3 regions of the Streptomyces sp. NPDC005195 genome follow, and region 2 is predicted to be linked to each of the others. Evidence: riboswitches for the same ligand, from Rfam matches in the RefSeq annotation. Region 2 holds a riboswitch; each other region holds the start of a gene.
The links. A riboswitch is a leader RNA that binds a small molecule or an ion and turns the genes downstream of it on or off. The one in region 2 is predicted to bind S-adenosylmethionine.
Positions count from the first base shown of each region.

Region 1: linked by a shared signal. The riboswitch ahead of ABZV34_RS26225 (putative leader peptide) and the one ahead of thrC (threonine synthase) in region 2 are both predicted to bind S-adenosylmethionine.
Region 3: linked by a shared signal. The riboswitch ahead of ABZV34_RS28595 (aminotransferase class V-fold PLP-dependent enzyme) and the one ahead of thrC (threonine synthase) in region 2 are both predicted to bind S-adenosylmethionine.

Region 1 is NZ_JBEXHZ010000031.1:16,281-26,609, forward strand. Features, by position in the region: gene ABZV34_RS26205 (RNA polymerase sigma factor) at 384-1,400, shown strand; gene ABZV34_RS26210 (NtaA/DmoA family FMN-dependent monooxygenase) at 1,500-2,888, opposite strand; gene ABZV34_RS26215 (LLM class flavin-dependent oxidoreductase) at 2,906-4,102, opposite strand; gene ABZV34_RS26220 (putative leader peptide) at 4,282-4,407, opposite strand; SAM riboswitch class IV at 4,653-4,798, shown strand; gene ABZV34_RS26225 (putative leader peptide) at 4,835-4,909, shown strand; gene ABZV34_RS26230 (cell envelope biogenesis protein OmpA) at 5,001-5,780, shown strand; gene ABZV34_RS26235 (YceI family protein) at 6,005-6,520, opposite strand; gene ABZV34_RS26240 (MarR family transcriptional regulator) at 6,650-7,150, shown strand; gene ABZV34_RS26245 (maleylpyruvate isomerase N-terminal domain-containing protein) at 7,230-8,024, opposite strand; gene ABZV34_RS26250 (DUF3533 domain-containing protein) at 8,342-9,631, shown strand; partial or broken gene ABZV34_RS26255 (hypothetical protein) at 9,735-9,929, opposite strand; gene ABZV34_RS26260 (CaiB/BaiF CoA-transferase family protein) at 10,047-10,329, shown strand, end outside.
Region 2 is NZ_JBEXHZ010000003.1:226,003-236,331, reverse strand. Features, by position in the region: gene nagA (N-acetylglucosamine-6-phosphate deacetylase) at 1-739, opposite strand, end outside; gene ABZV34_RS05500 (ROK family protein) at 739-1,689, opposite strand; gene ABZV34_RS05495 (extracellular solute-binding protein) at 1,827-3,092, shown strand; gene ABZV34_RS05490 (DUF3263 domain-containing protein) at 3,170-3,397, shown strand; gene otsB (trehalose-phosphatase) at 3,438-4,313, shown strand; gene ABZV34_RS05480 (trehalose-6-phosphate synthase) at 4,348-5,769, opposite strand; gene ABZV34_RS05475 (glucosyl-3-phosphoglycerate synthase) at 5,896-6,840, opposite strand; SAM riboswitch class I at 7,008-7,164, shown strand; gene thrC (threonine synthase) at 7,182-8,519, shown strand; gene ABZV34_RS05465 (MoaD/ThiS family protein) at 8,640-8,915, shown strand; gene ABZV34_RS05460 (cold-shock protein) at 9,370-9,576, shown strand; gene groL (chaperonin GroEL) at 10,043-10,329, shown strand, end outside.
Region 3 is NZ_JBEXHZ010000039.1:47,927-58,255, forward strand. Features, by position in the region: gene ABZV34_RS28575 (NYN domain-containing protein) at 1-144, opposite strand, end outside; gene ABZV34_RS28580 (hypothetical protein) at 179-418, opposite strand; gene ABZV34_RS28585 (rhomboid family intramembrane serine protease) at 549-1,280, shown strand; gene ABZV34_RS28590 (Lrp/AsnC ligand binding domain-containing protein) at 1,277-1,558, shown strand; gene ABZV34_RS28595 (aminotransferase class V-fold PLP-dependent enzyme) at 1,634-2,995, opposite strand; SAM riboswitch class IV at 3,179-3,295, opposite strand; gene trpD (anthranilate phosphoribosyltransferase) at 3,563-4,627, opposite strand; gene ABZV34_RS28605 (cytochrome bc complex cytochrome b subunit) at 4,764-6,401, opposite strand; gene ABZV34_RS28610 (Rieske 2Fe-2S domain-containing protein) at 6,398-7,462, opposite strand; gene ABZV34_RS28615 (c-type cytochrome) at 7,459-8,268, opposite strand; gene ABZV34_RS28620 (heme-copper oxidase subunit III) at 8,333-8,953, opposite strand; gene ABZV34_RS28625 (hypothetical protein) at 9,147-9,548, shown strand; gene ABZV34_RS28630 (Ig-like domain-containing protein) at 9,644-10,329, opposite strand, start outside.

The sequences.
Region 1 (10,329 bases), on a different contig from region 2:
GGACGCGCTTGCCGTGCGGGACGCCACCGGGCGCGATCCGCCCGGCGCCCCGCTCCGTGCCGGGTCTGTCACGGAGCGCGGTACAACCGCGAGGCCCTGGACGTACACTTCAAGGGCAAGTCCCTCGCCGACGTCCTGTCCACGACCCTCGGGGTATGCCCGGACTCTTCGCACGGACTCTTCGCGGAGCGCGCGATCGTCCTCCAGCACCTCAGGACGCTCCATCACGTCGGACCGGGGTACGGGAAACCCGGTCGGCCCGCCACGACGCTCCCTGTCCTCGACGAGCCGGCCACGGTCTGCACCACGACGACGTACGCCACCCAGCCGCAGTCCCGCGCCGGGCAGTTCCTCCGACCGCTTCCGGACAGGAGTTGAGGGCCATGGAGACGGACTCCCAGGTGTGGGACCCGGAGCCGCCCCGGCCCGTCGCGCACGTGGAGGAGGACGACGACGCCCCCGGCCCCCGGCTCACCTCCTCCGGTGCCTCGGTCGATCAGGTACGCGACTACCTCAAGCAGATCGCCCGGGTCCCCCTGCTGGGCGCCGCGCAGGAGGTGGATCTGGCGAAGCGGATCGAGGCGGGACTGTTCGCCGATCGCAGGCTCCAGGAGGAGCCGGGTATCGACCCGGAGTTCCGGCGGGAGCTGGAGATCCTGGCCGCGGACGGACACCGGGCGAAGTCCCATCTCGTCGAGGCGAACCTGCGCCTCGTCGTCTCCATCGCCAAGCGCTACAGCAGGCGCGGGATGCTGTTCCTGGACCTCGTGCAGGAGGGCAACACGGGTCTCATCCGCGCGGTGGAGAAGTTCGACTACGCCAGAGGGTTCAAGTTCTCGACCTATGCGACCTGGTGGATCCGGCAGGCGATCTCACGGGCGCTGGCGGACCAGAGCCGGACCATCCGCATTCCCGTCCACATGGTCGAGGTCATCAACAGAATGGCCAAGGTCCGCCGGGAGATCATCCAGGACACGGGAGCCGATCCGACCCAGGAGGAACTGGCGAGGAAGCTGGACGTGCCGGTGGAGAAGATCACCGAGATCGAGAACTACACCAAGGAGCCGGTCTCCCTCCACACCCCCCTCGGTGAGGAAGGCGGCACCGAACTGGGTGACGTACTGGAGGACAGCGAGACCATCTCCCCGGCGGACATGGTCACCTTCCTGCTCCTCAAGGACGCCATCCAGGCCGTCCTGGCGAACATGACCGCGCGCGAGGCCGGGATCATCACGCTGCGCTACGGCCTCATGGACGGGCAGGCCCGGACGCTGGAGGAGATAGGGCAGGTGTACGGGGTGACACGCGAGCGCATCCGCCAGATCGAGTCCAAGACGATGTCCAAACTGCGCCACCCCTCACGCTCCGAGGCTCTCCGGGACTACCTCGACGTCAGCTGACCCCCGCGCAGACCTCCTGGCCGACATGGCCGTTCGCCGGCTTCCGTACCCCGGCCACGGGGTCCGGGTCGGGCACGATCCGCGCGATGCCCGGGCACCTCATGACGCCACCCGGTCGGCCGTCGCCTCGGCGTCGGGACGGGTGAGGCCCAGGTGGTCGCGGAGAGTGGTGCCCTCGTACTCCGTACGGAACACGCCGCGCTCCTGGAGCAGCGGGACCACGGTGTCGGCGAAGGTGTCGAGGCCGCCGGGGGTGATGTGGGGGACGAGGATGAAGCCGTCGGCGGCGTCGGCCTGGACGAAGTCGTTGATCGTCGCGGCGACGGTGGCCGGGGAACCGACGAACGCCTGCCGGTTGCCGGTCTCGATGACGAGGTCCCGGATCGACCACTTGTTGGCGGCGGCCCGCTCCCTCCACTCCCGGGCGGTGGCCGGCGGATCCCGGTACATCCGGACCTGCGCGCGCCCGCGGGCGACGGTGTGCTCGCCGGGGTCGGGGTCGATGTCGGGAAGCGGACCGTCCGGGTCGTACGCGGACAGGTCGCGGTTCCAGACGAACTCGAGGTGTTTGATCGCCGTGGCGCCGCTGACCTGCCGACGGCGCACCTCGCGGGAGAGTTCCTCCGCCTCGGCGTCCGTGTCCCCGAGGACGAAGGTCGCGGCGGGCAGGATCAGCAACTGGTCGCGCGTACGGCCGTGGCGGGCCAGCCGGCGCTTGACGTCCGTGTAGAAGGCCCGGCCCTCCTCGAGGGTGGCGTACCTGCTGAAGATCGCGTCGGCGTCCGCGGCGGCGAACTCGCGGCCCTCCTCGGAGTCCCCGGCCTGGAAGACGACGGGGCGCCCCTGTGGGCTGCGCGGGACGTTGAACCGCCCCTGGATGTCGAAGTGCCGGCCCTGGTGCACGAAGGCTCCGGCCCCGGCGTCGCGCAGGAAGGTTCCGGTCTCCTGGTCGGCGACGATCTCGTCCCCGTGCCAGGAGTCGAAGAGTTCGTTCGCGGTGGCCAGGAACTCCCTGGCCCGGGAGTAGCGCTCGTCCTGCGGGAGGAACCCGCCGCGGCGGAAGTTCTCGCCGGTGAAGGCGTCCCAGGAGGTGACGACGTTCCAGGCGGCACGTCCGCCGGAGAGGTGGTCGAGGCTGGCGAACTGGCGGGCGACCTCGTAGGGCTCGTTGAAGGTGGAGTTGATGGTGCCCGTCAGGCCCAGGTGTTCGGTGACGGCGGCGAGCGCGGCCAGGACCGTGAAGGTGTCGGGGCGTCCGACCACGTCCAAGTCATATATATGTCCGCCCTGTTCACGCAGACGCAGGCCCTCGGCGAGGAAGAGGAAGTCGAACCTGGCGCGTTCGGCGGTCCGCGCGAAGTGCGCGAACGAGCTGAACTCGATGTGGCTGCCGGCCTCCGGGGCGCTCCAGACGGTGGTGTTGTTGACGCCGGGGAAGTGCGCCGCGAGGTGGATCCGCTTGAGGGGCTTGTCCTGTGTCGTGTTCATGAGTGGGTCCCTCCGGCTCAGGCGGTGGCGGCGTAGCGGTTGGCGGGGCGGGAGAGTCCGAGCAGCCCGCGCAGGGTGTCGGCCTCGTACGACTGCCGGAAGGCGCCGCGGCGCTGGAGTTCCGGGACCAGGCCCCTGGTGATCGCCGGCAGGTCGTGGCCGGCGACGGCCGGGCGCAGCCGGAAGCCGGACAGTCCGGCCGAGTGCAACTCCTGGAGCAGGTCGGCGAGTTGTGCGGGGGTGCCGGTGAAGATCCGGGCGTCACTGGTGTACGGGTGGCCGGCGAGGGTGTCGAGGCGGTCGCGGCGGGCCACCGCGGCGGCGGGATCGTCGTCCAGGAACACCACCAGGTCACCGAAGAGGTGCAGGGGTTCGCCGGAGCGCCCGGCCGCCTCCTGTTCGGCGCGGACCGCGGCGACGATCGTGCGCGCCTGCCCGGTGTCGTGGGGGGTGACGTATCCGATGTCGGCGGAGCGGCCGAGCAGACGGAAGGGCGCTCCGGTCACCGATTCGTGGGCGAGGGCGCTGACCGGGGGCTGGCCCTGTGGCGGGCGCGGGGTGATCGAGGGTCCCTTGACGCTGAAGTGCCGCCCCTCGAAGTCGACGTAGTGCAGCTTGTCGCGGTCGACGAAGCGGCCGGTGGCGACGTCCCGGATCTCCGCGTCGTCCTCCCAGCTGTCCCAGAGCCTGCGTACCGCTTCGACGTGGTCGGCGGCCTCGTCGAAGAGGTCGACGGCCAACTCCCGCAGGGCGGGGCTGTCCAGGTCCTCGAGCCGGAACGGGGGGAACTCACGGCGGCCGAAGTGCGCGGCCTCGCTCTGACGCGGCGACACCTGCACCCGTACGCCGGCCCGCCCGCTGCTCACATAGTCGAGGGTGGCTATCGCCTTGGAGATATGGAACGGCTCCGTGTGGGTGGCCACCACGGTCGGCACCAGTCCTATATGGCTGGTGAGTGGAGCGACGCGGGCGGCGATCAGGACGGCGTCCAGCCGTCCACGTACCTGGTCCGTGCGGCCGTCGGGACCGGTGACCCGCGAGGACTGGAGTCCGAGCGCGTCCTCGATGGTCACAAGGTCGAGCAGGCCGCGCTCGGCCTCGGTGATCAGGTCCGTCCAGTACGCGGCGGTGAGCAGATCACGGGGGCGGGCCACCGGCTCGCGCCAGGCGGCCGGATGCCACCCGGCGCCGTCGAGCGCGACGGCGAGGTGCAGGGCGTCGGAGGAAGAAGGGGAAGAGAAGGAAGAGGAGGAAGTGGCGGATGAGAGGGGTGAAGGGGAGGCGGCGGGCAGCGGGGAGGGGGATGACGAGGCCACGAAAGGGGTGCCTTCCTGATCGACCGTACGAGGGCTCCTGCCCTCCGTGCGGAGGGCGGCGGCAGCGGGGTGACAGGTCAGGGACGACAGAGCGCGCCGGCCACGCGCCGCAGATCGATGTGCGGCCGGGAGTACAGATGGACACGGCGGCGGGGGGTGAGCGCCATGACGCGGAGCGCGGACAGGACCGGCACGTCCGTCACCTCCGCCCTTCCGTCGCGGCGGGCGCCCTGGGCGCGCCGTCGTCGTGGTGTCCTCTCCAGCACAACGGCCCGCCCGCGCCGTCTGTTCCGGCTCGGAGCCCCGGAGTTCGGACCAGGACCGAGTCCGTGCGGTGGCGAGGCACGGCGTGCGGAGGTCAACGCTCGGCAGCCCGGACGACCACGTGGTGAGACCGGGCGGGCGCCTTCTTGACGAGCCCACGGAGCGGACCGAGACTGACGGGGACGGTCACGATGGTCAGCGCCCTTCGCCGGGTCCCTCCGTGCGAGGCGGTTGATCGGCCCCGGCCCGCTGACAGGCAACCCTTCCACCGCGACGGGGTGCCCCGGGTGACGACCGGGTCCCGCCGGAGCGGCGGGGCAAGCGTGGTCTCGCCTCTCGCGAGCCCCGGACACGGGAGCGACGGGAATGGCCGGAAAGGGCACGAGCGGTCTGACCAGGCGTCTGCACATCGATCTGCAGCGGGTCTCCAGCGCCTACTAGTCCAGGGTCCGGACGGTACCTCAGAGCAGTCACTCCGTTCCGCCGCCGCTGCCCCCGGGCGGCGGGGCTTCGCCGTCCCCCCTGGAGAGTCATGCCCGAGACAGCCTCGCTCAGTCCGACCGCCGTCGCCTCCCACCACCGCGCCCCGGCCTCGCCTGCCACGGGGGCCTTCGTCGCCGCACCCCCTCGGGGAGCGGCCCCCTCGCGTGAACACCGCATCCGCAGTCGCATCGGTGCCGGTCCGGCCGGCGGCTTCTATCCCGCGCCGCACCGCTATCAGCTGTACCTCTCCGAGCGCTGTCCGCGCTCGCTGCGCATCTCGATCACCCTCGGCCTGCTGGGGCTGCGCGACTCGGTCACCACCACGCTGCTGGCGGGTCCCTCCGGGACACCAGCCGCCCGCGCCGCGCTGCGGGCCGCGTACGAGGCCACCTGGCACCACTACGACGGTCCGCTCACCGCGCCGGCGCTGTGCGACCGCTGGAGCGGACGCGTCGTCAGCAATCACACCCCCGACATCCTGCGCGATCTCGGCGAACTTCCGGGCTGCCGCGACGACGACGGACTCCCCCGGCTGCACCCGCCGTCCCTCGCCGCGGACATCGACGCCTTCCGCGTCTTCCTGGACCGGAACCTCACCACGGTCGCCGGGCCGACGGCGCGGTCCGCCGCGCTCGACTCGCTGGATCACCGACTCGGGTCGTACGAGCATGTGTGGGGCGACGAGCTGACGGCCGCCGACGTCGACCTGTGGGTGGCCCTCACCGGCCTCGGCACGGAGGGCGTCCTCTCCCCGTACGGCCGTCTGCGGGACTACGTCGGCCGGCTGGGCGCCCATCCGGCCTTCCGCGAAGCGGTGCGCCGGGCCTGACGCCGCCGTCGGGACGTCTCTCCGGACGACCGGCCCGCGCCCATCTCGAGGCCACGGCGAACAGCCCCCGGTCATCTGGGAGTTGTTCACCGTCCCGTCCTCGGACCGCACCAGGACGCGCCGCCGCGAAGCCTGTGACATCGGCCGCCATGTCCGGCGGACCATGGAGCCGGCGGGCGGTCACCGCTTGCCGCCGCGCCGACGGCGGGCGGCGCTCCGTCGGCTCAGCCCTTGACGCGGGTGAAGACGAGTGTGCCGACGACGGTGGTCAGGCCGCGGAGCATGCCCATCTGGTTCCAGCCCATGTCGAACTGGTCGCGGTCCACGGTGAACTCCGCGGCGAGGGTGACGTCTTCGGCGCTCGCCGCGGTGACGCGGGCGACGACGGGCTGCGGCCTGGTGATGCCGCGCACGGTCAACTGCCCGGTGACCTCGACGGTGTCGTCCGGGGCGATCACGGCGTCGTCCACCGCGAAGGTGATCGTGGGGTGCCGTTCCGCGTCGAAGAGGTCGGCCGAACGGAGGTGCTTGTCACGCTTGCCGTTCTTGGTGTCGAGAGACGCCACGTCCAGGGTGACGGTGCCGCGGGCGGTCCCGTCCGCCTGCACCTCGCCCTCCCCGGTGACAGTGGCGAAGACACCCTTCACCGTGACCAGACCCCACATCGTCTTGTGCCGGACGACGACGCTGGTGCGGGCCGGGTCGAGCTGCCACAGGCCGGTTTCGACGGCGACGGTCATGAGTGTTCTCCAGACGCTTAACGGTTACAGGTGAGGCACGGGCCGTGGGACAACGTGTAGTCATCCAAATTTGGACGATCACAGGCTAGCCCGTTCTTCAAATTTGGACAACCGGTAGACTGTGACACCATGGCCGACTTCCTCGCCCCCGCTGACCTGCCCGAACACGAGTCGGGCTGCGACGACGGCCTGCTGCCGGCCGAACTGCGGTCCTGGATGCGGCTGCTGGCGGCGGCCGGAGCGATCGAGCAGCAGTTGCGCGCTCGCGTCAAGGACGCCCTCGGTGTCTCGCACGACGAGTTCCTGGTGCTGTGCCTGCTGGCCGACCAGCCCGGATCCAGCTTGCGCATGACACAGATCGCCGAGCTGCTGGGCCGCCCCAAGACGCGGCTGACCTATCAGGTGGCCTGTCTGCAGCACGCGGGCCTGATCACGCGGCGCTCGGCGTGCGGGGACAAGCGGGGGATCGAGGTGGCGCTCACGGACAAGGCCCGCACGCTGTTGCGCGAGTCCTCGCGCCCGCTGGCCGACGCCGTCTCGCAGGCCATCGCCCGAACGGCCTGCGCACAGCGGTACGAGCAGCTGCACGACCTGTTGCCGCCCGCCGAGGCCCCCGGCGACGGGTCGTGAAGCGGGGCGGCCCGGGTGGACCGTGAGCGGGACGGCCTCGAAGGCCGGCTGAAGGACCGCCCCGCGACGACCTCGCGGGTCAGAAGCCGGGGAAGACGCGTCGCAGGTCGTCCAGCGTGAGGGAGTCCCCCTTCAGGTTCACCTCGGCCGGAGTGTGGTCGGGGGCGTGGCGGCCGGCGACGAGCCGCAGCCACCACTCGGCCGGGGCGTTCAGCACGGCGTCGGGCTCGGCGGGCTCGTCGACGAGCGCGACCGAGTCACCCAGGTCGAGCCCGAACGCCCGCGCGGGAGACACCGTCCGCACCGCGATACGGGCGTGGCGACCGCCCAGGGCGTCGGCCTTGCCGAGGAACCCTATGAGCAGACCGGCCTGGGCCAGGAGGGGCTCGGTCGCCACCGGCAACAGCACCGCCGTCGGGTCGAAGGCCACCTCGACGTCCCAGGTGTGGTGGGTGAACTCGCTGAGCCGAAGGCCCGCCAGCGTCGCGACGTCCACGGGGGCCGGCAGGAAGCCGAGCTCCACGCGGAGTTCCTGCCGGGCCCGGGTGTCCAGCGCCTCGTAACCGCGCACGAGTCGCTCGTTGGCGTTCACGAAGCCCTCGGCGCGCTCCGCCGGGGACATCGCGTCCCACCGGGCCCACACCGACTTGTTGAAGTCGCCGTCCCGCGGTCCGGTGCCGTTCAGCGCGCCCTCCAGTGAGGCGCGGCCGATCTCCGCCCCGCTGCCCAGGTGGCTGAGGACCTGGGAGACGTCCCACTCCGACGCGCCCGAGCGCCGGGTGAGGTCGGCGGTGGCGAGCCCGTGCACCACGGAGGTCAGGTAGTCGTGTCCGCCGCGCAGCGCGGCGATGGTCTGGTCGGCACGGTCGGTCATGTCTCGGCTCCGGGGAAGGGTGGGATGGTGCGGGAACCGTACCCAGGACGGCCGCCGTCGAAGACGGTGGGGGTGACGGGAGTGCCGATCGATCCCGAGGGGGTCGTCCCCGCGCCGGCCGGCCGAGCGGCGGCCGCACGCTCACGCGACCGGCGCCGGCGGGCGGGGCGCGCGCCCTCCGCTCACCGCCTCGGCCCGCCCCCGTCCCGCACCCGGCGAGTCGCTGAACACGGTGCCGCCGCACCCCGCATCCTGGCCTGACGGGCGCCTCCCACCCGGCCCCGTCCCTCCCGCGCCACCCTGACCTACGGAGGACCATGGCCGCCGACAGCGCACCCTCTCCCGACCACGCCCCCGTCCCGGCCCGCGCCCGCACACTCCTGCGGCGGCCCAGGCTGTGGCTGCTGCCGACCGTGCTGAGCGGGCTGCTCGCGCTGCTGCTGGCCCTCCTCTACATGGGCGGCATCGTCGATCCGGACGAGGCCCTGCGCGACCTGCCCATCGGCATCGTCGACACCGACCAGGGCAGACCACTGCCCGGGGAGACGGCGAACCTGGGAGCACAGCTCACCCGCGCGGTCGTCGCCGACACCTCCGGCAAGGCCGGCTGGCAACGGCTCACCCGCGCCCAGCTCCAGGACAGGCTCACCTCCGGCAAGATCTTCGGCGCCCTGGTCGTCCCCGCCGACTTCACGGCCTCCGTCTCCGCGCTCACCACCTCGAACGCGACGGCCCGGCCGACACTGACGGTGCTCACCAACCCGGGTCTGGGCAGCCTCGGTTCCTCACTGGCGAGCCGGATCGCCCAGCAGACCGCCCAACAGGCCTCGCTGACCATCGGCAAACGGCTCACGGCCTCCCCCGCCGCCGCGGGGGCCGACTCCACGGCCCGTCTGCTGCTGGCCGACCCGGTGACGGTCACCACCCGGGTCGGCCACCCCATCGGTGAGCGCAGCGGCCTCGGCCTGACCGCGTTCTACTACACACTGCTGCTGGTCCTGGCCGGGTTCCTCGGGGCGAACGTCATCAACAACGGCGTGGACACCGGGCTCGGTTACGCCGACAACGAGATCGGTCCCTGGCACACCCGCCGCCCCACCGTGCCCGTCAGCCGTACCCAGACGCTGCTGCTGAAGATGGGCATGACCGCCGGAATCTCCGTCCTGACCACCACGCTGGTGATGGTCGCCACCCTCGCGATCCTCCGCATGGACGCCTCCCACCTGCCGCTGCTGTGGATCTACTCCTACTGCGCGAGCGTCGCGGTCGGCCTGGGCGTCCAGGCCATCAACGCGGCCTTCGGCGGGATCGGCCAGCTCGTGTCCATGTTCGTGTTCATCGTGCTCGGCCTGCCCTCCTCCGGTTCGACCGTCCCCCTGGAGGCCGTCCCGGGCTTCTACCGCTTCCTGAGCGTCTTCGAACCGATGCGCCAGCTCGGCGGTGGCGTCCGCGCCATCCTCTTCTTCGACGCGCGCGCCGACGCCGGTCTCGCCCGCGCCTGGCTCATGATCGCGATCGGCATGACCGTCGCCCTGCTCTTCGGGCTGGCGATGACCCGCTACTACGACCGCAGGGGCCTGCACCGCCTGACCCCGCAGCCGGCCTGAGCGGGCTCGGGGAAGATCATGAGCGCTGCGTACATGGGTGGATTTCACCGCGGGGGCACCGGGCGCCGGGGCCGGAACGACCGGCCCCGGCGCCCCGCCCTCGCTACCGGTCGCCGCCGGGCGTGTCCCCCGGGGCCGCCACCCGGCCGGGTTCGGGGGCGAGCAGGAGGTCGGGGTCGGTGGCCGTCGTGTACGCGGCGCTGAGGACGTAGAGGGTGCCGTGGCGCAGCGCGACCGAGGTCGGGTTCTGCAGTCCGTCCGCGGCGGTGAGGACGGTCGAGGAGGAGCCGTCGGGCCGGTGGCGGGGTGCGGTCGTCGCGTCCCGGTGTTTCCGCCCTCACCGTGTACGTGCCCAGGATGGCAGCATGAGCCGCGTCGCCGCGTTCTCCCCGCCCGCCCTCTGGAGGTCCGTCCGATGACCGAGCTTCCGCTCGCCGGCATCACCGTCGTCAGTGTCGAGCAGGCGGTGGCGGCGCCCTTCGCGACCCGTCAACTGGCCGACCTCGGCGCTCGGGTGATCAAGGTGGAACGCCCGGGAGAGGGTGACTTCGCCCGCCGTTACGACACCACCGTGCACGGTGAGTCCAGCTACTTCGTCTGGCTCAACCGTTCCAAGGAGTCACTGACCCTGGACCTGAAGTCGGCCCGGGGACGCGACGTGCTGGAGCAACTGCTCGTCGGCGCCGACGTGTTCGTAC
Region 2 (10,329 bases):
GGAGATGGGTACCGTCGTTGATCAGCTCGACGGTGATCCGCTCGTCCTCCAGGAGGGCCGTGATCGGTCCCGGCGTGCGGTGGCCGAGCGGGGGCATCGCGTTGAACAGGTGCGTGGCCACGGTCGCGCCCGCGTCGATGGCCTCCACCGTCTGCTCGTACGTCGCGTCCGTGTGCCCGATCGCCGCGATCACCCCGTGCTCCGCCAGCAGACGCACCGAGTCGAGGCCGCCCGGCAGTTCGGTGGCGAGGGTGACCATCGCGGCCCGGCCGCGCGCGGCGTCGATCAGCTTGCGGACCTCGGCCGGGTCCGGGTCGCGCAGCAGTTCCTCGGAGTGGGCGCCCTTGCGGCACGGCGAGATGAACGGGCCCTCGAAGTGGATGCCCGCGATGTCGCCCTGCTCGGCCAGCTCGGAGAGCAGCCCGGCGCGCTGCGCCAGGCCGTCCATGTCACCGGTCACGGTCGAGGCGACGACCGTGGTGGTGCCGTGCAGCCGGTGCGTGCGCACGCCTCGCAGGACCTCCTCGACGGTGCCGGAGGTGAAGGAGGCGCCGCCGCCGCCGTGGTTGTGCAGGTCGACGAAGCCGGGCACGAGCCAGTGGCCGGACAGATCGATGGTCGGGGTGCCGTCGGCCGTGCTCCCGGCGATGCGCGTGCCGTCGACGATCACGCGTCCGCCGTCCACGACTCCGGTGGGCAGGACCACCCTGGCACCGGAGAGAACCTTGCTAGGGGCCATCAGGTGGTTACCTCCGAGCGGTCGGTGAGGGGAGTTTCGAGCAGGTCCCAGGCCAGCAGGCCCGCGCCCAGGCAGCCCGCCGTGTCCCCGAGGGCCGCCGGGACGAGCGACGGCAGCTTCTGGAAGGTGACGCGTCGCTCCACGGCGGCCCGCAGGGGTGTGAACAGGGTGTCCCCGGCCTCGGCGAGACCGCCGCCGATGATCAGGGTGCGGGGGTCCAGCAGGGTCAGCGCGGTGACGAGTCCGTCGGCGAGCGCGTCGACGGCGTCCTGCCAGACCCGTACGGCCCGCGGGTCCCCGGACTCCACGGCCTTCGCGCAGTCGGCCGCGTCGGCGTCGGGAGCTCCGGAGGCCTCGGCCCAGGCCTGGCTGACGGCCGCCGCGGACGCGTACCGCTCCAGACAGCCGTGCTGTCCGCACGGGCACGCGGCGCCTGCGGGGCGTACGACGATGTGGCCGATCTCGCCGGCGAAGCCGTGCGCGCCCGCCTCCACCGCGCCGTTGATGCCGATGGCGCCCGCGATGCCGGTGCCGAGAGGGACGAACAGGAAGCGGTCGGCGCCCTGACCCGCGCCGATCCGGCCCTCCGCGAGGCCGCCGGTGCGCACGTCGTGCCCGAGGGCCACGGGTACCCCGCCCAGCCGCTCGCCGACCAGCCGGCGCATCGGCACGTCGCGCCAGCCGAGATTGGCCGAGTAGACGGCGGTGCCGTTGTCGGCGTCGACGATGCCGGGGACGGCGACCCCGGCGGCCGCCGCGGGTGCGCCGAAGCGCCGCTCGCCGTGGGCGCGCAGCTCCGCCGCGAAGTCGAGGATCGCGCCGACCACGGCGTCCGGGCCGCGTTCCCGGCCGGTGGCGCGGCGGGCCTGGTGGAGCAGCTCGCCCGCGGGCCCGACGAGGGCGGCCTTCATCCCGGTGCCGCCCACATCGAGGGCGATGACATGTCTCACGGGGACAGTCTCGCCCCTTACCCCAGGAGAGGTCTAGTCCACTCACGTGGTGTAGACCTTGTATCCGCATTCCGAGACGGATGCAATGGACGCAGAAGCAAAGACGGCAAGACGGCGCAGGGGTGGGAGACGACAGCGTGCAGCGACGTAGGACTGGACTGGTCGCGGTGATGTCCGCACTGGGTATGACGGCGACCCTCGGGGGCTGCGGCAGCTCGGACGGGTCCGCGGACGTGACCCTCGAACTCGTGGCGGCCGACTACGGCGACTCCGAGGCCAACAGCTCCCAGAAGTACTGGGACACCCTGGTCAAGGGATACGAGACCGCGCATCCGGGTGTGCGTGTCGAGGTCAGCGTGTACCCCTGGACCGATGTCGACCGCAAGGTCGGCGAACGGGTGGCGGCGGGCCGGGCGCCCGACATGGCGCAGATCGGCGCGTACGCGGACTACGCCGCCAAGGGCCGGCTCTACAGCGTCGATCAGGTGCTTTCCATCCCGGTCCAGGCCGACTTCGTCTCCCAGCTCACCGAGGCGGGCCAGATGAACCGGGTGCAGTACGGCATGCCGTTCGCGGCCTCCACGCGGCTGCTGTTCTTCAACGAGAAGCTCTTCGCCGACGCCGGTCTCACGCCGCCGCAGAGCTGGAGCGAGCTCGCGGCCGACGCCCGCGTGCTCAAGTCGCGGGGCGTGAAGTTCCCCTACGCCCTGCCGCTGGGCCCGGAGGAGGCGCAGGCGGAGACCATGCAGTGGCTGCTGAGCGGCGGCGACAGCTACACCGACGACGTCGGCACGTACCACCTCGACTCGACGGAGAACGTCGGCACGCTCACCTGGCTCAAGAACGAACTGGTCGGTAAGGGGCTCACCGGACCCGTCGCACCTGCCAAGCTCAACCGCGCCGACGCTTTCGCGGCGTTCGCCCGGGGCGAGGTCGGGATGCTCAACGGGCACCCCACGCTGATGAAGGCGGCGGCCGACAAGGGTGTGAAGTTCGGCATGGTGCCGATGCCGGGCGTCGACGGCACGGCCAAGGCGACGATGGGCGTCGCCGACTGGATGATGGCGTTCAAGCACAACGGCCACCGGGAGCAGATCGGCTCCTTCCTGGACTACGTCTACAGCGAGAAGAACGTGCTGGCCTTCTCCCACGAGTACGACCTGCTGCCGGTGACGACGTCCGCGTCCCAGGCGATGAGCGCCGACGTGAAGGACAAGGAGCTCGTCCCGTTCCTCGACGAGCTGCCCACCTCGCAGCTCTACCCGGTCGGCAAGATGTCCTGGGCGTCCGTCAGCGCCGACATCAAGCGGGACATCGGCAAGGCGGTCGCTCCCGACGGCAGCCCGTCCGGGGTCCTCGGCGCGTTGCAGCGCACGGCGACCATCAGGGACAGCAGGCGCTGACAGACCGGACGGACCGGTGGACCGGTGCACCCGGGCGGGTGTCGGTGGTGGGGGTTACGGTGCTGTCCATGACGTCCATGGAGGAGCTCGGGGCGCGGGAGCGGGCGGTTCTCGCCATGGAGCGGCGGGGGTTCGCCGGGCCGGGTGCGAAGGAGCGGGCGATAAGGGAGCAGCTCGGGTTGGCGCCGGTGCGGTATTACCAGCTTCTCAACGCCCTGCTCGACGATCCGCGGGCGCTGGCGCATGATCCGGTCACGGTGAACCGGCTCCGCCGGATCCGGGCGGGCCGCCGCGACGACCGCTGAACCGGGGGTTTGTTCGGGGTCGCGCCGATAGGGTCGGCGCATGGGCAGTCATGCGGAATCCCCGGAACACCCCGAGACCACGGACACCGTCCCGACACCGGCGACCGCCGCGGGCAGGGACGGGCTGCAAGCCATCCTCACGCACCCCGCCCGCACCGTGATCGCACTCGACTTCGACGGAACCCTCGCCCCCATCGTCCCCGACCCCGAGCAGGCCCGCGCCCACCCCGCCGCGGTCCCCGCCCTCGCGGCCCTCGCCCCGAAGGTGGCCTCGGTCGCCGTCGTCACCGGCCGCCCCGCCGGCGTCGCGGTGCGCCACGGCGGCTTCGCGGGTGTCCCCGGCCTCGACCACCTCGTCGTCCTCGGCCACTACGGGGCCGAACGCTGGGACGCCCGCACGGGCACCGTCAGCGCCCCCGCCCCCCACCCCGGCGTGGCGGCCGTCCGCGCCGAGCTGCCGGGAGTCCTCGACCGGATCGGCGTCTGGCAGGGCACCTGGATCGAGGAGAAGGGCCGCGCGGTCGCCGTCCACACCCGCCGCGCCACGGACCCGCAGGCCGCCTTCGAGTCCCTGCGCGAACCCCTCGCCGACCTCGCCACCCGGCACGGCCTGATCGTCGAACCCGGCCGGATGGTCCTGGAACTGCGCCCGCCGGGCATGGACAAGGGCGTCGCCCTCCTGGAGTACGTCCGCGAGGTGGGCGCCGAAGCCGTCCTCTACGCGGGCGACGACCTCGGTGACCTCCCCGCCTTCGCCGCCGTCGACAAACTCCGCTCGGACGGCGTCCCGGGCCTGCTGGTGTGCAGCGGCAGCTCGGAGGTCGCGGAACTCGCCGAACGCGCCGACCTGGTGGTGGACGGCCCCGCCGGGGTCGTGCGCCTGCTGAGGTCCCTGGCCGACCGACTGGACCGGTAGCCCCGGCCGTCGCGGCGGCCGTGACGCGACGGCCTCACTCCTCCAGCGCGCGCAACTGCTCCAGGAACCACTGCGCCGGAGGCAGGGCCGTCGCCGCCGCGGCGAGCCGCTTCGTACGCTCGGCCCGCTCACCGGCCGGCAGCGACAGGGCCTCGTGCAGCGCCCGCGCGGTGCCGACCACGTCGTACGGGTTCACCGCGACCGCGTCCTCGCCCAGCTCCTCGTACGCCCCGGCCTCCCGGGACAGCACCAGCACGCACCCCTCGTCGGAGACGACGGGCATCTCCTTGGCGACGAGGTTCATACCGTCCCGGATGGGGTTGACGAGAGCGACGTCGGCGAGCCGGTAGGCGGCCAGCGAGCGGGCGAAGTCGTCCTTGACGTGGAGCACGACCGGCGTCCAACCCGGTTTCCCGTACTGGGAGTTGATCTCGTCCGCCAGGGTCTGCACGGCGGCCGTGTAGTCCCGGTAGACCGCCAGGTCCTGCCGGGAGGGGTAGGCGAAGGCCACGTGGACCACCCGCTCGCGCCACTCCGGGCGGTCCTCCAGGAGCTGCCGGTACGCCAGCAGGCCCCGCACGATGTTCTTCGACAGCTCGGTGCGGTCGACCCGCACGATCGCCCTGCGGGCGCGGCCGTCGGGGCCCTCTCCGATCTGCTCGCGCAGCGCGGCCATCCGCTCGGCGACGTCCCCCTCGTGGGAGCGCCCGCGCAGGAAGTCCGCGTCCGCGCCGAGCCCGTGCACGCCGACCCGGGTGTCGCCGAGCCCGCCGACGAGCGCCTCGCAGCAGGCGGTGAACGCGTTCGCCCAGCGGTGCGTCAGGAAGCCCAGCCGGTCCGCGCCGAGCATGCCGCGCAGGACCTGCCCGGCGATGTCGTCGGGCAGCATGCGGAAGTAGTCGACCGGCGCCCACGGGGTGTGGGAGAAGTGGCCGATACGCAGGTCGGGGCGGAGTTCGCGGAGCATGCCCGGGACCAGGGTCAGGTGGTAGTCCTGCACGATCACCACGGCGCCCTCGGCCGCCTCGTCCGCCAGGGCTCGCGCGAACGCGCGGTTGTAGTCCTCGTACGACGACCACTGGCGCCGGAACTCCTGGTCGAAGACCGGCTCCAGCGGTGTCTGGTACAGCATGTGGTGGACGAACCACAGCACCGAGTTCGCGATGCCGTTGTACGCGTCCGCGTGCACCGCGGCGTCGATGTCCAGCATCCGCACGCCGTCCTCGCCGACCCCGCGCCGGACCGCCTCGCGGTCACCCTCGCCGAGCGCCGAACACACCCAGAGGGCCCCCGCGTCCGGACCGATCGCGGAGAGGCCCGAGACCAGCCCGCCCCCGCCGCGCCGGGCCTGGAGCGAGCCGTCCTCGCGCACCTCGTAGGAGACCGGGCCGCGGTTGGACGCGACGAGGATCCGGTGGGCGCCGTGCGGTGAAGCCGATGAAGCCGTTGAAGCCATGCCTCGAAACCTAGCCCGGCACCGAAACGCTCAAACGTTCCCGTCGGCCGTATGCGACGAAGGACACGGACCGCGGGCCGGTGGGGCCGGTGGCACCGTCCACCACCCCCTCACCAGGGGCGCGGTTCACGCGGCCCTGCGTGTGACGTACTCGGAGATTTCGGCCATCGGGGGGCGTTCCTCCGTGTCCACCGGGTAGGTACGCGGCTCGAAACCGTCCTCGCCCCGCTCGAACTGGGTGAGGGACGGCCGGATGAGGTGACCGCGGGCCAGCCGGAGCTGCGCCGTGCGGTAGATCGCGGCGGACATCCGGCCCAGCGCCTGCCCGTCCTGGTGGCGGTGCTTGCGCTCGCCCACGTCGACCTGGGCGAGCGCGTCGAGGCCCACCAGGTGCAGGGCGTCGACGAGCATGCCCAGTTCGACGCCGTAGCCGACGGGGAAGGGGAGCTGTTCGAGCAGCGAGCGGCGGGCCGCGTACTCGCCGCCGAGCGGCTGGACGAACCCTGCCAGCTGAGGCCAGTGCATGTTCAGCAGCGGACGGGCCATGAGTTCGGTGACGCGGCCGCCCTGGCCCGCGGCGCCGGCCAGCGGGCGGTCGTACATCCCCTTGACGAGGTCCACGCCCGGCTCGGTGAGCAGCGGGCCCACGATCCCGGAGACGAAGTCCGACGAGAACTCCCTCAGGTCCGCGTCGATGAAACAGACGATGTCCCCGCTCGTCACGAGGAGCGACCGCCACAGGACCTCGCCCTTGCCGGGCACGGCCGGGATACGGGGCAGGATCTCGTCCCGGTGCACGACGCGCGCGCCCGCCGCGGCCGCCACCTGCGAGGTGCGGTCGGCCGAACCCGAGTCGACGACGACGATCTCGTCGACGAGGGGCACCTGGCGCATCAGGTCCTCGCGGATGACGGCGACGATCTCGCCGACCGTCTCCTCCTCGTTCAGCGCGGGCAGCACGACGCTCACCGTGGAGCCCGAGGCGCGTTTGGCGGACATGATTCTGTGGAGCGGGCGATCGGCCACGGACCAGGAGCGGGTGCTCAGCCAGCGCTCTACTTCCTTCAGCACAGTCTGCGGCTCCTCACTGTCTGATCACCCGATGTCTCACGGCGTGATCCATCTCGCGGTTCGGACGACTATCTCAACTGTCCTGGCCTTCGGTTACAGTCTTGAACAACGCGGATGACCATCGCATGTCGTAGATCATCCCGGATCGCAGACCAACAACCGAATACCGCTCATCCAGAGGGGCAGAGGGATACGGCCCGATGAAGCCCCGGCAACCCTCCAGCCGGTCTCGTACCGATCATCGCTGATCGCGTCGCGGGGCTCCCGGCTCGGGAAGGTGCCACATCCGTCTCACGGCGAAGTGCGTCGTGAGGAAGATGAGGAGAAAGGGCCTCGCCTCCATGGCTGCGCAGACTGTTGCAAGCACTCCGGACGCCGCGACCTCCGCGAACCCGTCCCCTTCCGCCCCTTCTGCCGTTTCCGCCGGCTCCGTCGATCTGGGACCCGCCGCGGCGCTCTCCTGCCGCGAGTGCGGCCACCGCGTGCCGCTCGGCCCGGTCTTCGCCTGCGAGGAGTGTTTCGGACCGCTCGAGATCGCCTACGACTTCTCGGCCTACGACACCGAGGAGCTCCGGGCGCGCATCGAGGCGGGCCCCGCGAACATCTGGCGTTACGCGCCGCTGCTCCCCGTCCCGGCCGACGTCGCCGACAAGCCGAACATCAACCCGGGCTGGACCAGGCTCGTCAAGGCCGACAACCTCGCCCGCGAGCTGGGCGTCGACCCGGGCAGGCTCTTCGTCAAGGACGACTCGGGCAACCCGACGCACTCCTTCAAGGACCGCGTCGTCGCCCAGGCCATCGAGGCCGCCCGCGCCTTCGGCTTCACCACCCTCTCCTGTTCCTCGACCGGCAACCTCGCCGGCGCGGTGGGTGCCGCCGCCGCCCGCGCCGGCTTCCGCTCCTGCGTGTTCATCCCGCACGACCTGGAGCAGGGCAAGGTCGTCATGGCCGCGGTCTACGGCGGCGAGCTCATCGGCATCGAGGGCAACTACGACGACGTGAACCGCTTCTGCTCCGAGCTGATCGGCGACCCGGCCGGCGAGGGCTGGGGCTTCGTCAACGTCAACCTGCGGCCGTACTACGCGGAGGGGTCCAAGACTCTCGCGTACGAGATCTGTGAGCAGCTCGGCTGGCAGCTGCCCGACCAGCTCGTCGTGCCGATCGCCTCCGGTTCCCAGCTGACCAAGATCGACAAGGGGCTGCAGGAGCTGATCAAGCTCGGCCTCGTCGAGGACAAGCCCTACAAGATCTTCGGCGCGCAGGCCGAGGGCTGTTCACCGGTGTCCGTCGCCTACAAGGCCGGCCATGACGTCGTGCGGCCCCAGAAGCCGGACACCATCGCCAAGTCGCTCGCCATCGGCAACCCCGCCGACGGCCCGTACGTGCTGGACATCGCGCGGCGGACGGGCGGGGCCGTGGAGGACGTGAACGACGAGCAGGTCGTCGACGCGATCAAGCTGCTGGCGCGTACCGAGGGCATCTTCGCCGAGACGGCCGGCGGTGTGACGGTGGGTGTGGCCAGGAAGCTGATCGAGAACGGGCTGCTCGACCCGACGCTCACGACGGTCGTGCTGAACACCGGTGACGGCCTCAAGACGCTGGACGCGGTGGCCGGCACCGGGCTGACCGCGACCATCCGTCCCAGCCTGGACTCCTTCCGCGAGGCCGGCCTCGCGTAGCCGCCCGGCCGGGGAGGCCGTTCCCCGGCCGCGGGCCCGCGGGGGCCGTCCGCGCGGTTCCGCGCGCCCCCGCCGGGGCGCTTCCAGCCGTACGCCACCATCCGACCGGGAGGTCACCGCATGAGCGTCAACGTCCGTATCCCCACCATCCTGCGCACCTACACCGGCGGCCGGTCCGAGGTGACCGCCGAGGGAGGGACCCTCGGTGAGGTGATCTCCGACCTGGAGAAGAACCACACGGGCATCGCCGCGCGCGTGCTGGACGACGAGGGCAAGCTGCGCCGGTTCGTCAACGTGTACGTCAACGACGACGACGTCCGCTTCGAGCAGGGCCTGGAGACGGCCACGCCGGACGGCGTGGGCGTGTCGATCATCCCGGCCGTCGCCGGAGGCTGACGGGCGATTACCCACGGTGAGATCATTACCGTGGGTAATTCCAATCACCGAGAGTTCATCGAATTGCCCCCTCCGTGAGAGAAGCGGAGGGGGCAATTCTGTATGGTTGAGCGGGGTACAGTTGGGGAACCCGCCGCCTTATCCATGCCGGGTGCATATGAGTGCACGTCCCGCCTGCGATAAGAAATGGCCAAAGTGCACGGCGCTTTTGAGCCTTATGCGGCCTTTATGGGGCCCGAGTTGCCCTAAATCTTCGCGAATTCTCCCTGTATTCCTGATCGGGCGTGCCCAGAATTCTCGTCCGATTGACCTGTTGCAGACGGCAGTTGGGCAGATACATTCAGCCGCGGTCGACGCGTTCCGGCGCACACCCCCAATCCGTTGGGGGGTGGAGGTCTGACCCGGGCCCGCGAAGTGCGGTCCTGTGCAAGGGCCAGTAATAGGGGAGTTAGGCATGGCTCAGGGCACCGTCAAGTGGTTCAACGCGGAGAAGGGGTACGGCTTCATCGCGGTCGACGGTGGTGCGGATGTTTTCGTCCACTACAGCGCGATTCAGATGGACGGCTACCGCACCCTGGAAGAGGGTCAGCGAGTCGATTTCGAGATCTCGCAGGGCCAGAAGGGGCCGCAGGCGGACATGGTCCGGCTCGCGACCGGCTGAAGCACGCGCCGACTGACTGTTCGACGTGACGAAGGGCTCGTATCCCTCTGGGGTGCGAGCCCTTCGGTATGTCCGTAGGTCCGCGGACCGTCCGGATGACCGGCCGTGGACCGTCCGGGGAACCGGCCGCCAACCGTCCGGGGAACCGGCCGCGAACCTGCGAAGACTCTGTCCGGGACTCCTCCCCGGGCCCCCGCGCGACCTCGCGGGGGCGGTCGCGGACCCCCTTCGGAGGGTGGTCGTGCCGCCCCTGTTCACCTGGGGATCCTCCCGAGTCGCTTGCACTCGGCAGGGGCGAGTGCTAATCATTGCGTTAGCACTCTGAAGGTGAGAGTGATAACGAAGGACCGGGTCGGTGAGGCCCGCAGGCCAGGTGGTGCAAGGAACCACGAGGCAGGCAGGCCGTCCGTCGCGGGCGCCAGCGCGGTCCGGAGCAATCCACCCCAGTCCGGGAGGACCACTTCACATGGCCAAGATCATCGCGTTCGACGAGGAGGCACGGCGCGGTCTCGAGCGCGGGATGAACCAGCTCGCCGACGCCGTCAAGGTCACCCTCGGCCCCAAGGGCCGCAACGTCGTCCTCGAGAAGAAGTGGGGCGCCCCCACGATCACCAACGATGGTGTTTCCATCGCCAAGGAGATCGAGCTCGAGGACCCGTACGAGAAGATCGGCGCCGAGCTGGTCAAGGAAGTCGCCAAGAAGACGGACGACGTCGCCGGCGACGGTACGACCACGGCGACCGTGCTGGCCCA
Region 3 (10,329 bases), on a different contig from region 2:
CTGGACCGGCAGTTCGGCGACGGTCAGACCGCCGAACCCGTCGGAGACGATCTGCACGACACGGCGGCGCACGCCGTCGGGCAGCGGACGGTCGAGCACCTCGGCGGCGCCGTCGTCCGGCTCCCCGCCTGTGGTCTCCGCCATCCGTCACTCCATCGTCCGTGCGGGGCCCGCTCCCTCAGGAGCCGACGCCCGGCCTGTCCACCAGTTCCACCTGATCCACCGCGTTGCACCAGCGGCAACGCACCGACTCGATGGTCTCACTGACCACCTCACGCTCCTCCACGCTCGGCTCACCGGCCAGGTCGAGGTGCATGTACTCGACGACCTTGGACGAGCGGGTCACGTCGAAGCGCGTCAGATTGCCGCACAGGGTGCAGCGCCAGCGGGTGTCGGCGGTCGGAAGGGGAACCGTCATGTGGCAGTCGCTTTCCTTCTGGTGTCCGTGTGGCTCGTAACCCTACGGCCTGGCGGGTACTCGACGCTCGGCCGTCCACAGCGGCGAGGCACTCTGTGTGCATCGGTCCGGTTACGTCATGCTCTGCAACATGATCGGCAACTGGAGTACGACGGTCGGCAGGACGGTGCGGGCCCAGTCCGCGCCCGTGACGTACGGGCTGATCGTCCTGTGCTGTGTGATCTTCGTGATCGGCCCGGCGTCGGGGTTCAATCCGACGTACGGCACCGGGGACGAACTGCTCGTCGCACAGCGCGCCTACTTCCGGCGCTGGGGCGTGGTGCCCGCCGATCTGCTGAGCGGCACTCCGGGCGCCCTGCTGACCCCCGCCACGGCCCTGTTCATCCACGGCAGCTGGCTCCACCTCCTGGGCAACATGCTCTTCTTCTACGTCTTCGGGGCCATGGCCGAGGAACGCATGGGCCACTTCGAGTTCGCCCTCTTCTACGTCGGCTGCGGATACCTCGCACTGGTCGGCTACGCGATCGCCAACTCCAGCTCCGAACAGACCCTGGTCGGTGCCTCGGGAGCGATCTCCGCGGTCCTCGGAGCGTTCCTGTACCTGTTCCCCAAGGCCCGGGTGACCAGTCTCTTCCCGTTCCTCTTCTTCCTGCCGCTGCGCTTCCCCGCCTGGATCGTGCTGCCGTTCTGGGCGGCGCTGCAGTGGCTGGCGGCGGGCCGCAGCCCCTCGGGTCCCGGGGTCGCCTATCTGGCACACCTGGTGGGCTTCTCGCTGGGCTTCCTCTACGCGTGGGTGCGCTTCCGGCGGCCGACTAGAGTGAAAGTCCCAGCAGCGGCCCCCGAGGGAGAAAACCAGCCGTGATCACCGCGATCGTGCTCATCAAGACCAGCGTGGACCGGATCCCCGAGATCGCCCAGTCGATCGCCGCGCTGGACAGTGTCAGCGAGGTCTTCTCCGTCACCGGTACGTACGACCTGATCGCCATGGTCCGGGTCAAGGCCCACGACGATCTGGCGGACGTCATCCCCGGCAGCATCAGCAAGATCCCGGGGGTCGAGGGCACCGACACCCACGTCGCGTTCCGTACGTACTCGCAGCACGACCTGGAGGCGGCGTTCGCGATCGGCCTGGACTCCTGACCGGCCTGGACTCCTGACCCCGCACCGCCCCCCACGCCGTTCCGTACCGCAGCGGGTCCTTCGCGGCCACCGGGGTCAGACCGCCGGCACGCAGCGACCGCCCTCGGTCCGGTAGCGCCACTGCGCACCGTCCCGCACGAGCTCCTTCACGGCGCGCACGAAGCGCTCCACGTGCTCGTCCGGGGTGCCCGCCCCGAAGCTGACGCGGATCGCGTTGAGGGACTTCTCGCCGGGCGCGGCCTCCGGGGCCCCGCACTCGCCCTGGGTCTGCGGGTCGCTGCCGAGCAGCGTGCGCAGCAGCGGGTGCGCGCAGAAGAGGCCGTCACGCACCCCGATGCCGTACTCGGCGGAGAGCGCCGCCGCGAAGTGTGAGCTGTTCCAGCCCTCGACGACGAACGAGATGACGCCGACCCGGGGCGCGTCGTCGCCGAACAGCGACAGCACGCGCACGGCGGGCACCTCGGCGAGCCCCTCCCGGACCGTGCGGATCAGGTGCCGCTCGCGGGCGACGATCCGGTCGAAGCCCTCCTCGGTGAGCGCCTTGCAGGCGGAGGCGATGGAGTAGGCGCCGATGACGTTGGGGGACCCGGCCTCGTGCCGGGCCGCGCTCTCGTGCCACTCGACGTCGACGCCGCCGTCCGCGCGCCGGGCGACCTTGCGGCTGGCACCGCCGCCGGCGAGGTAGGGCTCGGCCTCGCGCAGCCAGTCGGAGCGGCCGGCGAGGACACCTGAGCCGAAGGGCGCGTACAGCTTGTGCCCGGAGAAGGCGACCCAGTCGACGTCGAGGTCGCCGACGGACACCGGGTGGTGCGGGGCGAGCTGGGCGGCGTCCAGGACGATCCGGGCGCCGTGGGCGTGCGCGGCGGCGGCGAGCTCGCGCACCGGCCACAGCTCGCCGGTGACGTTGGAGGCGCCGGTGACGCAGACGAGGGCCGGTCCGTGGGGGTCACGGTCGGCGAGGGCGCGCTCCAGGGTCGCGACGGCCCCCCGCGGGGTGCGGGGCGCGTCGAGGTACGTGACCCGCGCGTCCTGCCAGGGCAGCAGCGAGGCGTGGTGCTCGGTCTCGAACACGAAGACCTGGCAGTCGGCCGGGAGGGCGGCGGCGAGCAGGTTGAGCGAGTCGGTCGTCGACCGGGTGAAGACGACCTGGTCGTCCTCGCGGCAGTGCAGGAACTCCGCGACGGTCCCGCGGGCGTTCTCGAAGAGGTCGGTGGACAGCTGGGAGAGGTAGCCGGCTCCACGGTGCACGCTGCCGTAGTACGGGGCGTACGCGGCGACGTCGTCCCAGACACGCTGGAGGGCCGGGGCGCTGGCGGCGTAGTCGAGGGCGGCGTAGGTGACCTCGCCGCCGGTGACGAGCGGGACGGTCACATCACGGCCCAGAACGGGCAGGGGGGCACATACGGACCGTTCGGCGGCAGCGGTGGAGACAGACATGGGTGCACTCCTGTGAGAGGCAGGCGGAAGCACCGCGCGGGCGGGGGCGTACGGAGGTACGCGCGCGGCCCGGCGCAGGTGGGAGGGGAAAAGGGTGTGCGGGAGCGGGGCTCTACGCCCTACCGCATTCGCTTGCTCACAGAAGGCTCCCTCGAACGACCAGGACCCCTGGGATTCTCGAGGGGTCCGCGCTTGCCGCAGACCTCGCTGCCTACGGCCTGGTCTTCACCCGGGGCACCCCGCCACGGACGGAGGGTTGCCGGACAGCCGGCCGGGGCCTGATGGCTGTCGCTCATGACCTGATATCGCATCCTGCCACACGATCTTCCTGACGCAACCCCACCGTCCACATGCCGGTACCGGCCCCCGCCGCCCCTGCCGGACCCGTCTCCGGGGGTGGAGCCCCCGGAGACGGGTCGGGTGTCAGCCCTTCAGCGCGGGCTCGCGTCTCGAGCCCGTCCGGCGCTTGAGGACGAGGCCGTTCGGGCCGAAGCGGGGGTCTGGGGGCGGCAGCCCCCAAGGACGGGAGAACTCGAGGGATGACAGGGGCGAGGGATCCCGGAGGGTCTACGCGTTGGTGACCGTCACCCAGCGGTCCAGGACCGCGCGCGCGGCCCCGGAGTCGATGGCCCGAGCCGTCCGCACCATCGCGGCACGGAGCTGGTCCACCAGCGACGCATCCGTCGGGGACAACGCCACCAGGGCCGCCGCCGCGTTCAGCACCACGGCGTCCCGTACGGGCCCCCTCTCGCCGTCCAGGACACGACGGGCGACCTCCGCGTTGTACGAGGCGTCGGCACCCCGCAGGGCCTCCACGGGCACCAGGTCGAGGCCGACGTCCCGCGGATCGAACCGCTCCTCGGTCACCTTGCCGTCCCGCACGACCCAGACCTTCGACGTCGCCGTGGTGGTCAGCTCGTCCAGCCCGTCGTCACCGCGGAAGACCAGCGAGGAGTTGCCGCGCTCGGCGAAGACACCGGCCATGATCGGCGCCATCCGGGCATCGGCGACACCCACCGCCTGCGCCCTCACCCGCGCCGGGTTGGTCAGCGGACCGAGGAAGTTGAAGACCGTCCGGATGCCCAACTGCCCACGCGCCGCCGCCACATGACGCAGCGCCGGATGGAACTTCACCGCGAAGCAGAAGGTGATCCCGGCCTCCTCGGCCACCTCGGCCACCCGCTTCGGCGTCAGCTCCAGATTGACGCCGAGCTTCCCCAGGACGTCCGACGCGCCGGACGCCGACGACGCGGCCCGGTTGCCGTGCTTGACGACCTTCGTGCCGGTCCCGGCCACCACGATCGACGACATCGTGGAGATGTTCACCGTCTTCGCGCCGTCACCGCCCGTACCGACGATGTCGACGGTCTCCCCCGGGACCTCGATCACCTTGGCGTGCTCGTACATCGTGCGGACCAGACCGGTGATCTCCTCGACCGTCTCGCCCTTGGCCCGCAGCGCCACCACGAAGCCGGCGATCTGCGCGTCCGTCGCCTCGCCGCTCATGATCCGGTCCATCGCCCAGGCCGTGTCGTCCGCGCTCTGGTCCCGGCCGTCGAGCAGGCCGTTCAGCACGGCGGGCCAGGAACGGCCCGCCGCGATGTCGCCTCCAGCGGGGGTCACAGCACTCATATGCCGCTCCTGGGTTCGTAGACAGGTACAAGCAGGGTCCACCCTATCCAGCCCGGGCACGGCGAAGAGCCCCCGTCCAAGGGACGGGGGCTCCTGCCGTGGCGATCAGTGGGACCGGTGAGGACCGGCCGGAGGATCAGTGGTGGCCGTGGCCGCTCGTGATCTCCTCGTACTCCTCGACCGTGGGCTTGGGGATCTGGCTGTTCTCCCCGTAGAAGCCCTTGCTGAGCTTGGCACGCAGTCGCTGCACGCCGTTCACCTTGCGCTCGACACCGTTCCCGTCGACCACCGGGCCGATCTCGGCGGGCTGGTACTGCTCGTGCGCGGTGAGCGTGTGCAGGGCCTCCTGGCCGAGCGGCTCGTGCACCTCGATGAACTCACCGTGCGGCAGGCGCTTGATGATGCCGGACTCGCGGCCGTGCAGCACCTTGTCCTTGTCGCGGCGCTGGAGGCCGAGGCAGATCCGCTTGGTGGCGATGAAGACGAGCACCGGCACGACGAAGAACGCGATCCGGACGAACCAGGTGATCGAGTTGATCGACAGGTGGAAGTGCGTGGCCCAGATGTCGTTGCCGCCGCCGACCAGCAGGACGAAGTACCAGCTGATCCAGGCCGCGCCGAAGGCGGTGCGGGTCGGGACGTTGCGCGGGCGGTCCAGGATGTGGTGCTCGCGCTTGTCGCCGGTGACCCAGGACTCGATGAACGGGTAGACCGCGATCGCGACCAGGACCAGCGGGAAGATCACCAGCGGGATGAACACACCCAGGACGAGCGTGTGACCCCAGAGGTTGATCTCCCAGCCCGGCATGACACGGATCAGGCCCTCGGAGAAGCCCATGTACCAGTCCGGCTGGGCGCCCGTGGACACCATGTCCGGACGGTAGGGGCCCATCGTCCAGATGGGGTTGATCGAGGCGATCGCCGAGACGGCCGCGATGACACCGAAGACCAGGAAGAAGAAGCCTCCGGCCTTGGCCGTGTAGACCGGCAGCAGCGGCATGCCGACGACGTTCTTGTTCGTCTTTCCGGGGCCCGCGAACTGCGTGTGCTTGTGGTAGAAGACCAGGATCAGGTGGGCCACCAGCAGGCCGAGCATGATGCCCGGCAGCAGCAGTACGTGCACGGAGTAGAAGCGGGCCACGAAGTCGCCGCCCGGGAACTGACCGCCGAAGAGGAAGAACGAGAGGTACGTGCCGACGATCGGCACGGACAGGACCGCGCCCTCCATGAAGCGGACACCGGTGCCGGAGAGCAGGTCGTCCGGGAGCGAGTAACCGGTGAAGCCGGTGAACATGCCCAGCACGAACAGCAGGAAGCCGAACAGCCAGTTGACCTCACGCGGCTTGCGGAACGCACCCGTGAAGAACACCCGCATCATGTGCACGAACATGCCGGCGAGGAAGACCAGCGCCGCCCAGTGGTGGATCTGCCGGATCAGCAGACCACCGCGCACCTCGAAGGAGATGTGCATGGTCGAGTTGAACGCCTCGGACATCATCTGGCCCTGCAGCGGGATGTAGCTGCCGTGGTACTCCACCTCGTTCATCGACGGGTGGAAGAACAGCGTCAGATACACACCCGTGAGGATGATGATGATGAAGCTGTAGAGGCAGATCTCACCCAGCATGAACGACCAGTGGTCGGGGAAGATCTTGCGCATGTTGGACTTGGCCAGGGAGTAGATCCCCAGACGGCCGTCGGCCCAGTCGGCCACCCGCTCACCGGCGGGCGCCTTCTCGCGCGAGCGCGAGTCGGAGGTGGTGGTAGTACTCATCCGCGCTCCCAGAAGGCAGGACCGACGGGCTCGTCGAAGTCGCCGAGCGCCTCGAGATAGCCCTCGTCGTTCACACCGATGCGCAGCTGCGGCAGGGCATGACCGGCCGGGCCGAAGATCACTCGGGCACCGTCGGAGAGGTCGAAGGTGGACTGGTGGCAGGGGCAGAGCACGTGGTGCGTCTGCTGCTCGTACAGGGAGATCGGGCAGCCGACATGGGTGCAGATCTTCGAGTACGCCACGATGCCCTCGTGCGACCAGGCGAGCTCGCGCTTGTCCTTGATGTTGTCCGGCTGGAGCCGGATGATCATCACGGCGGCCTTCGCGATCTCCTGCTGGAAGTCCTCGTCCTTCTCCTCCAGGCCCTCGGGCTTGACGAAGGTGAGCGAGCCGACGGCGATGTCGGAGGGACGCAGCGGCTCGTTCGTGTTCACGTTGACGAGCAGCTTGCCCTTGGACCAGATCGTGTGGCGCAGCTTGGTGCCCGGCAGCGGACCGAGGTCGCGCAGCAGCATGACGCCGGAGAGCGGGAACAGGGCCAGCGCGCCGAACATCGTGGTGCGGATCAGCTTGCGGCGGCCGAGCGCGGACTCCTTGGCGCCCTGCTTGAAGTCGGCCAGGACCTTGGCCTTGACCTCAGGCTCCGCCTCGATCGGGTGACGCTCGTCGGCGATCTCCACGTCGGACATCAGGGTGCGGGCCCAGTGGACCGCACCCGCGCCGATCGAGAAGAGCGCCACACCGAGCGTCATGCCCAGCGCGAAGTTCAGCGCGCTGATGTGCCCGAGCGGGAACACGAAGATCGACTTGTCGTTCGGGATCGTCACGTACGAGGCGATGAAGGCCACGGTGGCCAGCATCGACAGCGTGAACAGCATCGCGACGACACGCTCGGACCGCTGGGCGGCCCGCTCGTCGATGTCCTGGATGCGGTGCTCGTGGGGCGGCAGTCCCGGGTCCGCGAACGGGTTGTCCTCGTTCGCGACGGCTACTGCGCCGTGACCGTGCTCGTCGGCCCGCTCAGCGGGCAGGTTCTCTTCTGGAATGTCTTGGCTACTCATGACTTCTTGGCCTTTGCGGTCCGAGCGGCGACCCAGACGGCGACGGCGATCAGGGCGCCAAGACCGAAGATCCAGCCGAAGAGGCCTTCACTGACCGGCCCGAGGCCACCCAGATCGAGACCGCCCGGGCTCTCGGTGTTGTCACCGTTGACCGCGTCGAGGTACGCGATGATGTCCTTCTTGTTCTTCTCCGACAGCGTGGTGTCGGGGAAGGAGGGCATGTTCTGCGGGCCGGTCTGCATGGCCTCGTAGATGTGCTTGGGGTCGACACCCTCAAGACTCGGCGCGAACTTGCCGTCCGTCAGCGCGCCGCCCTTGCCGGTGAAGTTGTGGCACTGGGAGCAGTTGGTGCGGAACAGTTCGCCGCCCTTGGCGATGTCCGCGCCCTCCGGGCTGACCTGGCTCTTGGTCGGGACCGTGGGACCAGCGCCCAGCGAGGCGATGTACGCCGCGAGCTGATCGATCTCGGCCTGCGAGTAGATGACCTTCTTGCGCGGGATCTGCGCGCCCGGCTGCTGGGCCGGCATGCGGCCGGTGCCGACCTGGAAGTCGACCGCCGCGGCGCCCACACCCACCAGGCTCGGCCCGTCGGAGGAGCCCTGACCGCCGGTTCCGTGGCAGCTTGCGCAGCCCACGGAGAAGAGCTTCTTGCCCTCGTCGATGGCAAGGGACTGGGCGGTGGTGTCGGCCTGCGCCTTGCTCGCGGGTGCGAACGCGGCGTACAGCCCCCCGGTGGCCGCCAGCGCGAGGAGTAGGACGACGACCGCCGCCAGCGGATGGCGTCGTCGTGCGGAGAGCTTTTTCACGGATTACCCCGGTGTCAGGATCTTCTGCGTCGATGCTTCTGGATGTTTCGGGCTGTGGGCCCGATTACTTGATCATGTAGATCGTGGCGAAGAGGCCGATCCAGACGACATCGACGAAGTGCCAGTAGTAGGACACGACGATGGCGGCGGTCGCCTGCTCGTGAGTGAACCTCTTGGCCGCGTAGGTGCGGCCGAGGACCAGCAGGAAGGCGATGAGGCCACCCGTCACGTGCAGGCCGTGGAAGCCGGTGGTCAGGTAGAACACCGAGCCGTACGGGTCGGAGGAGAGCGAGAGCCCGTCCTTCTTGACCAGTTCGGTGTACTCGAAGATCTGGCCACCGACGAAGATCGCACCCATCACGAACGTGACGGTGAACCACATCCGGAGCTTCTTCACGTCCCCGCGCTCGGCGGCGAAGACGCCGAGCTGGCAGGTCAGGGAGGAGAGCACCAGGATCGTGGTGTTCGAGGCCGAGAACGGGAAGTTGAGATGGCCTGCCATCTCCTTCCAGTGATCCGGTCCGGTCACCGATCGCAGGGTGAAGTACATCGCGAAGAGGGCCGCGAAGAACATCAGCTCGGAACTCAGCCAGATGATGGTTCCGACGCTGGTGAGGTTCGGTCGATTGACCGACGGGTGCGCGTGCCCGGTTTCTACTGTCGTTGCTGTCGCCACGACCGACATTATGTCGGTCGCTTATCCCGCCCTCACCCCGGGGGGTGCCGTTCGGGGTGTCTGTGGGGTGTGTCCAGCCCGTATGGCCCATCGAAGCCCTGTCCGAACCGGTGTTGACGAGGTGTTTGAAGGAGTAGCATCCGCGCCATCGGTACCAGGAGTTCCCGACCAGAGCGGGGCTTCTCAGACGCGTGGAGGAACAATGCAGCCGACCGCCACGGTGCTGGTCTACAGCGACGACTCCAACACCCGGGGGCAGGTGCGGCTGGCGACAGGCCGCAGACCGGCCTCCGACGTCCCCCAGGTCGAGTTCATCGAGTGCGCGACGCCCGCCGCGGTCCTGAAGGAGCTGGACAGGGGCGGCATCGACGTCTGTGTGCTGGACGGCGAGGCGGTTCCGATGGGTGGCATGGGGATCTGCCGGCAGATCAAGGACGAGATCTTCAACTGCCCGCCCGTCCTGGTGCTCATCGGGCGCCCCCAGGACGCCTGGCTGGCCACCTGGAGCCGTGCGGACGCCGCCGTGACCCTGCCGGTCGACCCGGTGGAGTTCGCCGCGTCGCTGGCCTCGCTCCTGCGCCGTAAGGCCCTGCTCGGCGCCTGAGGGCCCGGACAGGGGGCCGCGGCGACCGCGGGCCGCCTGAGGCCCGGCATGCCGCTTCCCGCGCCCTCGACGGGGCACGGGAGGGCGGCGCCGTCTCACACGGACTCGGGACGCAGACGCGCCTTCTCCGCCACCGGCGGGCCGTCGGGGGTACCGCCGACCAGGGCACTGCCGCTGCGCCAGTTCGCCCAGGTGACGTTCCAGTCGCCGAAGCCGTTGTCGAACGCCGCCATCTGGGCCCCGTTGGAGTTGACGACCTTCACGATGTCGCCCACGCGCACATGGTTGAAGAACCACGCCGCGTTGCTGGTGCTCATGCCGGTGCAGCCGTGGCTGACGTTGGCGTACCCCTGGGAGCCCACGGACCAGGGCGCCGCGTGCACGTACTCGCCGCTCCAGGTGACACGGGTCGCGTAGTACACGGGCAGGTCGTAGGAGTCGGAGGAACCCTCGGCGATACCGACGGTGGTACCGCGCATCCGTACGACGTACTCCTTGCTCAGCACCACCTTGACGCCGTTGCGCGTCTCGAAACCGGGCTTGCCGGTGGTGATGGGGATCTTGTTGATCACCGCGCCGTTCTCGTACACCGTCATGACGTGCGTGCCGGCGTCCGTGAGGGCGACGAGCTGGTCGCCGGTGGTGAGCGTCAGCGGCTTCGCGTCGCCGCCCCAGAGCCCCGCACCGACCTTGACGCCCTTGAGGTTGCTGTGCGCCTGGATGGTGGCGTGGGCGGGCCAGTACTCCTTGGGGCGGTAGTGCAGGGTCTTGTCGTCCACCC